Regions from separate parts of the Clostridium sp. CTA-7 genome, predicted to be linked through region 1. Evidence: riboswitches for the same ligand, from Rfam matches in the RefSeq annotation. Region 1 holds a riboswitch; the other holds the start of a gene.
The links. A riboswitch is a leader RNA that binds a small molecule or an ion and turns the genes downstream of it on or off. The one in region 1 is predicted to bind lysine.
Positions count from the first base shown of each region.

Region 2: it holds a riboswitch for lysine, as region 1 does, so the genes downstream of both, ACYUEX_RS09900 (APC family permease) here and ACYUEX_RS12630 (Na+/H+ antiporter NhaC family protein) in region 1, are expected to answer to the same signal.

Region 1 is NZ_BAAAAV010000006.1:89,857-94,015, reverse strand. Features, by position in the region: gene ACYUEX_RS12645 (hypothetical protein) at 1-7, shown strand, start outside; gene ACYUEX_RS12640 (ACT domain-containing protein) at 99-539, shown strand; gene ACYUEX_RS12635 (aminopeptidase P family protein) at 558-1,799, shown strand; lysine riboswitch at 1,877-2,052, shown strand; gene ACYUEX_RS12630 (Na+/H+ antiporter NhaC family protein) at 2,171-3,898, shown strand; gene ACYUEX_RS12625 (DUF5680 domain-containing protein) at 4,032-4,159, opposite strand, start outside.
Region 2 is NZ_BAAAAV010000004.1:230,343-234,501, forward strand. Features, by position in the region: gene ACYUEX_RS09895 (sigma 54-interacting transcriptional regulator) at 1-1,101, opposite strand, end outside; gene ACYUEX_RS09900 (APC family permease) at 1,244-2,569, opposite strand; lysine riboswitch at 2,641-2,813, opposite strand; gene ACYUEX_RS09905 (heavy metal translocating P-type ATPase) at 2,876-4,159, opposite strand, start outside.

The DNA of each region.
Region 1 (4,159 bases):
CATATAAATAACATCACTAATAATATGTATTTTATTTTTAAAAAGTTATATAATTATAAATTATATAGCTTTTTAATTTTTATAGGGTAGGTGATTTAGTGGCTTCAGAAAAATTTTATATAGTTAATGGTAAGGTACTACCAGAGGTTTTTAAAAAAGTTTTAGAGGTTAAAGAAAACCTTCTTATTGGAAAGGCAAAGGATATCAGCGAAGCTGTAAAGCAAGCAGGAATAAGTAGAAGTACCTTTTATAAATACAAAGATTATATTTTCCCTATGTCAGAGGGGATAAATAGTAAAAAGATAACATTAATTGTCTTATTATCTCATGAAGCTGGAACTTTATCTAAAGTTTTAGATTGTATAGCTTTTAATAAGGGAAATATACTAACAATAAATCAAGATATACCTATAAATATGGCTGCAAATGTAACCATAACATTAGATATATCTAATATGAAAAAAGATTTAAAGCACTTAGTTAATACTTTAAGAGGGTTAGCAAATGTAGTCAGTGTTAAAGTGTTAGCTATGGAATAAATAAGAGGGAGTGAATTTATGAATAAAGAGTTTTATAAGAATAATAGAAATAAGGTTTTAGAAAACATTAAAGATAATTCTTTATTAATATTATTTGCAGGTAATTCGCCAAAGAAAACTGCAGACGAAAAATATCCTTTTACACCAAATAGAAATTTTTATTATTTAACAGGAATAGATGAAGAAAAGCATATTTTAGTTTTATCGAAAATGAATGGAAAAACTAATGAACATTTATTTATAAAAGAGGTAAATCATATTACAGAAAAATGGGAAGGTAAAACTATTAGAAAAGAAGAAGTATTAGACATTTGTGATATAGAAGATGTTAAGTACTTAGGGGATTTTAACGGGTTTATAGAAAAAATATTAATTAATAAAGAAGACATAAATATATATTTAGATTTAGAAAAAGATAATTCATCATATAAGTATATAAATGAAATTAAGGAAAAGTATTATAATATAAATATTAAAAATGCATATAAGATTATAGGAAATTTAAGACTTATAAAAACTGAAGAAGAAATTAGCAGGATTAAGAAAGCTATAGAAATTACTATAGAAGGCGTAAAAGAATTAATGAGAAATTCTAAGCCGGGCATAAAAGAGTACGAACTTGAAGCTTACTTTGATTTTATTTGTAAGAAAAATGGTGCAAAAGACTTTGCATTTAAAACTATTGCAGCAGCAGGGAAAAATGCAACTGTTTTACATTATGTAAGTAATGACTCAGAATTAAGGGTTGGGGACTTAATATTATTTGATTTAGGTGCTCAATATAAATATTATAATGGTGATATATCAAGAACCTTCCCTATTAATGGAAAGTTTACTGAAAGGCAAAAAGAAGTTTATAACGCAGTTCTTAGAGTAAATGAAAGAGTTATTAAAGAAATGAAGCCAGGAGTTAAATTCATAGATTTAAACAATAAGGCTAAAGAGTGGGTTGCAGAGGAGTGTATATCTCTTGGATTAATTTCTAAAAAGGAAGATGTATCTCAATTTTATTATCATAGTATAGGTCATAGCTTGGGTATGGATACTCATGATATAGAGTTAGAAAATAGGGATGTAACCTTTGAAGCTGGAATGGTATATACTGTTGAGCCTGGAATATACATAGAAAATGAAGGTATAGGAATAAGAATAGAAGATGATATTTTGATAACAGATAATGGAAATGAAGTATTAACTAAAGAAATGATTAAGACAGTAGAGGAAATAGAAGAATTTATGGCCAATAGATTAGTTAAATAGAATTAAGGCTGGGCATTAAAGGTTGATTCAACTAGTGAAAAACTGTATAATAATCCTGTAAATTAAATATGAATAACGACAAGGGTAGAGGCGCGATAATTAAGAGTACTATTAATGAGGTAAGCACTTTGATTTAATAGAAAAGGAATTATCGCCGAAGCGTATGATTAATGCTTTAATATCATATGGCTGGGGTTTCACAAAATATGTGTAACACTGTCACAAACTTAATTTGTGGTGAGCTATCGCTTGAGGATTTTTAACTTTATTTAGAATATTAATTAAAGTGTATCTATAGCCTTGAGTGAAAACTCAAGGCTCTTTTTAATTTCTGCCCTTAAATTATTCATGAAATATATAGGGGGAGCATTATGAATAATAAAAGAAATCTAAGATTAATATTAATGACTATGATGATGATTTTAATGTCAACATCAATAGTTTTCGCAGCAGAGGTAGATCAATCTACATCTAATGCAAATCATTACGGATTATTAACTTTGATACCGCCGGTGGTAGCAATAGTTTTAGCATTTATAACAAAGAATGTTATTATATCTTTGTTTATCGGAACTTTATCAGGTACATTTTTAGTTCAATTAGTTGATAATACTTTTCTTGGAGCAGTTACACAATCTTTTTTAGATTTTGTATCTAGAGTTTTAAACTCATTATCTGATCCATGGAATGCAGGTATAATTCTTCAGGTATTAGTTATAGGGGGAGTTATACACTTAGTTGCTAAAATGGGGGGGGCTAAGGCTGTTGCAGAAGCATTAGCAAGAAGGGCTAAGAATGCTAGAAGCACACAATTAGTTACATTATTATTAGGGTTAGCTGTATTTTTTGATGACTATGCAAATTCATTAATAGTTGGTCCTATAATGAAGCCAGTATCAGATAAGATGAAAATATCAAGAGAAAGACTAGCCTTTATAATAGATGCAACAGCAGCACCAATAGCAGGATTAGCTATTGTATCTACTTGGATAGGGTTAGAAGTAGGGCTAATAAATGATGCTTTTATAAATGGAATAGGGCAAGAAGTTGATGCTTTTGGAGTGTTTTTACAAACTATACCATATAGATTTTATAATATACTAATATTAGTATTTGTATTTATTACCTCAGTTTTATTAAAGGATTTTGGTCCTATGTATAAGGCAGAAGTAGAGGCAAGAAAAAGAGGGTTAAACTCTAATGTTGATGAAGTTGCATCAGATTCTAACTTAGATCATTCAGACCTTGAACCAAAGGAAGGTGTAGAGTTAAGTATATGGAATGCTATAATACCAATAGGTGTTTTGGTTATAGCTTCATTAATATGTTTCTATTTTAGTGGTTATACAGTAATAATGGGTGGTGAAGATGTTGCCCTTCAAAATATAATGACTAATTCACCAGTATCATTTAAGGCTATACAAGAAGCATTTAGTGCATCAGATGCATCAGTAGCATTATTCCAATCAGCATTAATAGCAAGTATAGTATCAATTATAATGGGAGTATCTAAGAAAATATTTACTGTTTCTGAAGCTATAGAAACATGGATAGATGGTATGAAACCATTACTTATAACAGGAGTAATTTTATTATTAGCTTGGTCACTAAGTTCTGTAATAAAGGATTTAGGAACTGCTAAATATCTAGTTTCATTACTTTCAGGATCACTACCAAATTTCTTGCTTCCAAGTTTAATATTTACCTTAGGTGCAGTTATTTCTTTTGCAACAGGAACGGCTTATGGAACAATGGGAATACTAATGCCACTTGCAATTCCACTAGCTTATTCAATGAATCCAGATATGAGCTATGTAATAGTTAGTACAAGTGCTGTTTTAACTGGAGCTATTTTTGGAGATCACTGTTCACCAATATCAGATACTACAATACTTTCATCAATGGGAGCAGGTTGTAATCATATTGCTCATGTTAACACTCAAATGTGGTATTCACTATTTATAGCTGCAATTACAATTTTATTTGGATATATTCCAGCGGGTTTTGGATTAGCTTGGTATATTGTACTACCTATATCTATATTAGCAGTATATGTAGGAATCCAAATATTGGGTAAGAGTGTAGAAGAAGCAAAATAATAATAAGATATATTTAGGTTATAATTATTAATGGATAGTTATATATACTTATAACTATTAAGAGTATGAAAAGAAGCTTTACAAATAAATTTAGTTATTTGTAAAGCTTCTTTTACTTTAAAACAAATGATATTTATTTTAGACTTCCACCATGAAAGTAGAGCTTAAATATTTCAATTCCATTATGTGATATTGATTCAACTCCATTAAAAGAAGCTAAATCACCATCCCAATTGCATTGATATGTAAAATCATCTTCTT
Region 2 (4,159 bases), on a different contig from region 1:
TAATATCTCATCAACCTCATCCCTATATTCCTGTAACTTCATAAGTCCCACTTTCACTCGTTGATGCAAATCTTCTTGATCTACTAATATATAATCTTTATTTTTTGCTTTATATTTCAAAAAGGCTCTTGCACATGAAAGTTGAATATCACTTTTTAACTGTCCTATATTATTAGGACAATCATATAATAAAAATGATATTAAAGCACTTTTATTAAAATAAATACTTTTTGATACTCTTTGTGATTCAATTTCTATAAATTCCCTTAATAAGTAATATCTTTCCTTTATATTTTTTTCTTTTAAGGATGGTAACGTTATAACCATTGGTATTCTTCTACTAAAGGTTTTAAGTAAAAATGATTGAGGATCCTCAGTTGTAGCTGCAATAATTTGTGCTTCTACATGAACTAATTTTTCTGTATCACCTAAAACTCTAAAATGTCCTTTATCAATATATGTAAATAACATTTCTTGACCTTGTGGAGATAATCTATGAATTTCATCTAAAAATAATATTCCCCCATTTGCTTTCTTTAGTAAACCATCTCTATTAGAATCTGCACCTGTATAAGCACCTTTCTTAACACCAAATATTTGTGCCATAACTAGTTGTGGATTATCTGCATAATCAGCGCAGTTAAATCTTACAAAAGGTGCTTCATCATTTATAACTTTAGACTCAATTGCAAAATTATACATAGCTTCTGCAAACATAGATTTACCAACACCAGTTTCCCCTAAAATTAAAGTGTGTAATCCTCTTGGGGGATATAAAATTGCTGCCTTGGCTTGTTGAATCGGAATCTGCAAACTTAATTTTGCACCAACTAGTGTGTCTAGACTATTTCTTTTTTTCTCTTTTACGACTTTCTTATTTTCTTTTGATTTAGATACTTCGGTTCTTACTATAGAACTATATTTTACTGGATGGCCATCTATTTTATCAACTACACCATCTTTATAAAGCTGATTTAAATATCTGCTTACATTAGCCCTATCTAAGTTCATAAAAGCACTAAGCTCGCTTGCTGTTATTCCTTTTTTACTTTTCATTTCTAACCGCTTTAAAGCATCATAAACTTCATTTATCTTACTCATATTTTTTAATATCACCCCAATGTAAACATTTATTTGCTATTAATTTTAACATACATTTATTTTTTTTACATTAGTAAAATTTTTTAATTCAAAATAAAAACCCTTCTAAAATTTTAGAGGGTTTTTTTCTAATATTTATAATTTAGTTTAAATTGCTTTTATTCTTATGGTAATTATATATATAAAATGGCACTCCTAATAACATAAGTATAAATCCCCACATTACAATTTCTGCTCCTGAACCATATATTGTCCATAATGTATATATAAATGCTAGTAATGGAATTATTCCTTTTTTAATGAAAATTTGTAAATTAAACTTACTTTCCCCTCTAAACATAATCATCATTTCTGCTGCTGCAGTTAATAAATATATTGGCAAAAATGCTAGCGTTGCTAATATAGTTATAAATGTAAATGCTGAAACCATACTTTTTTGGTAATTCATTATTAAAAGTATATTAACTAATATGGATCCAATTATTAAAGCATTAGCTGGAGTTGAATATTTAGAATGTAATTTCCCAAAACATTTAGGAAATACACCATCTTCTCCTGCTGCATAAGCAACTCGTGCAGTAGATAATAACCACCCAATAGTTGTTCCTAAAATACATATAACTACTGAAATTGCTAATGGCTTTCCAATTGATGTTCCTAAAATTTTAGTTAATATATCAGTAAGTGGCGCGGAACTTGAAGCTAATTCTTTGTTAGACATTACTCCCATACTAGCAACACTTATTAATATGTATATTACTGCTGATATTAGCATTCCATAAATAGTGCTTTTCTTAACATTTTTTTCTGGATTACTAATTTCTCCTGCAGTTACTGTGGCACTTTCTAAACCTACAAATGCCCATAAAGTTGATGTTGCCGCAAGAGGTATTGAATTTACTCCCTTTCCTTCTGGCATTAAAGGCAATAAATTGGAACTATCAAAATTTAAAAATGCTATTACTATAAACAATGCGAAAAATACAATTTTAAATACAGTTACAAACGATTGAACCTTTCCAGCTTTTTTTACTCCAACAATGTTTATAAATGTAAATATCCATAAGATAGAACTTGTATAAATTATTGATATTAGTGGATTATTTAGTGCTGGAATTATAGCTGCACTATAACTTGCCAATGCTACTATTATAGCTGCATTTCCTATCCATGAACCATTCCAATAAAGCCAAGCACTTAAAAATCCTGCAAATTCTCCAAAAGCTTCTTTTGTGTATTGATAAGCTCCTCCAGTAGATGGATACTTTGAACCTAAATTAGCAAAGGATATAGCTATTAAAATAGATCCTATAGTTGTTATTACCCATGCAATAATAGTTGCCATTGGACCTGATAATTCTGCTAATGTAGCAGGTAACATAAAAACTCCTGAGCCTATCATATTTCCACAAACAAGCATTGTAGCCATAAATAAAGTGATTTCTTTTTTCATATGTTTCTTTTCCATTTTTTTCTCCTAAAAAAAGTAAGCTCAAAGATTATTCTTTGAGCTTATATTTATTGCAAACTTTAGACAATAATAAAGATAGCTCTCCACAAAAATATTGTGGCAGTTTTGTATATATTTTATACAATCCCAGTATATAACCTTTAAGCTAATCTATATACTTCGGCAATAACCCCTTTCATATTAAATCATAGTGCTTACCTCATTAATATTACTTTTAGCTATTGCAGCCTCTACCAATAAAATATTAAATTTCCTTCTTAATTCTATCAAAATTTATATATATGTCAAGGAAATATCAACTATTTATACATTTGCCTTAAACTTTCTAAGCCTTAAGGCATTTAATAATACTGATACTGAGCTTAAACTCATTGCTCCTGCTGCTATCATAGGATTTAATAATGGCCCACCAAACACATGAAGAATTCCCATTGCTACTGGTATTCCTAGTACATTATAAGCAAATGCCCAAAATAAATTTTGCTTTATATTATTAATAGTTGCTTTACTTAATTGAATAGCCTTTATAACATCTATTAAATCACTCTTCATTAAAACTATATCTGCCGACTCTATTGCTACATCTGTACCTGATCCTATTGCAATTCCTACATCTGCTTGAACTAATGCTGGTGCATCATTTATACCATCTCCCACCATAGCAACCTTCTTATTTTCGCCTTGTAACTTTTTAACTTCATTTGCTTTATCCTCTGGTAATACTTCAGCTAAAACTATATCTATTCCAACTTCTTTTGCAATTGCTTTAGCTGTTTTTTCATTATCACCAGTAATCATAGCCACTTTTATTCCCATACTATGAATTGCTTTTATTGCCTTTTTACTATTTTCTTTTACAGTATCAGCTACTGCTACAATTCCTTGGATTTTATTTTCTACTGCTAAGAACATAGGTGTTTTACCTTCTTCTGCTAACTTATTTGATTTCTCTTCTAAATCTTCTAAGTTTATTCCCCTATCCTTCATTAACTTTTTATTTCCTAAAAGAATATTTTCATTTTCTATTTTAACTTCTATTCCATGTCCTGGTATTGCCTTAAAATCATTTATTTCTTTTAGTTTGAGACCTTTATCTTCAGCTTCTTTAACTATTGCCTCACCTAATGGATGTTCTGATCCTTTTTCAGCACTAGCTGCTAAAATTAAAATTTCTTTTTCACTTAAATCCATTGTTATTATATTAGTTACTTTAGGCTTTCCTTCTGTTATAGTTCCTGTCTTATCAAATACAATAGTCTCAACTTTATATGCAGTTTCTAACGCTTCTCCACCTTTTATAAGAACTCCATTTTCAGCACCTTTTCCTGTTCCTACCATTATTGCAGTAGGTGTTGCTAATCCAAGTGCACATGGACAAGCAATAACTAGTACTGATATAAATATAGTTAGTGAAAATACTGCTGACTCTCCTGATATATACCATCCTAATGCAGCTATAATGGCTAATATAATTACAGTTGGTACAAAATATGCTGATATTACGTCTGCAAGTTTTGCAATTGGCGCTTTTGTTCCTTGAGCATCTTCAACCAATTTAATTATTTGTGCAAGAGCAGTATCATCCCC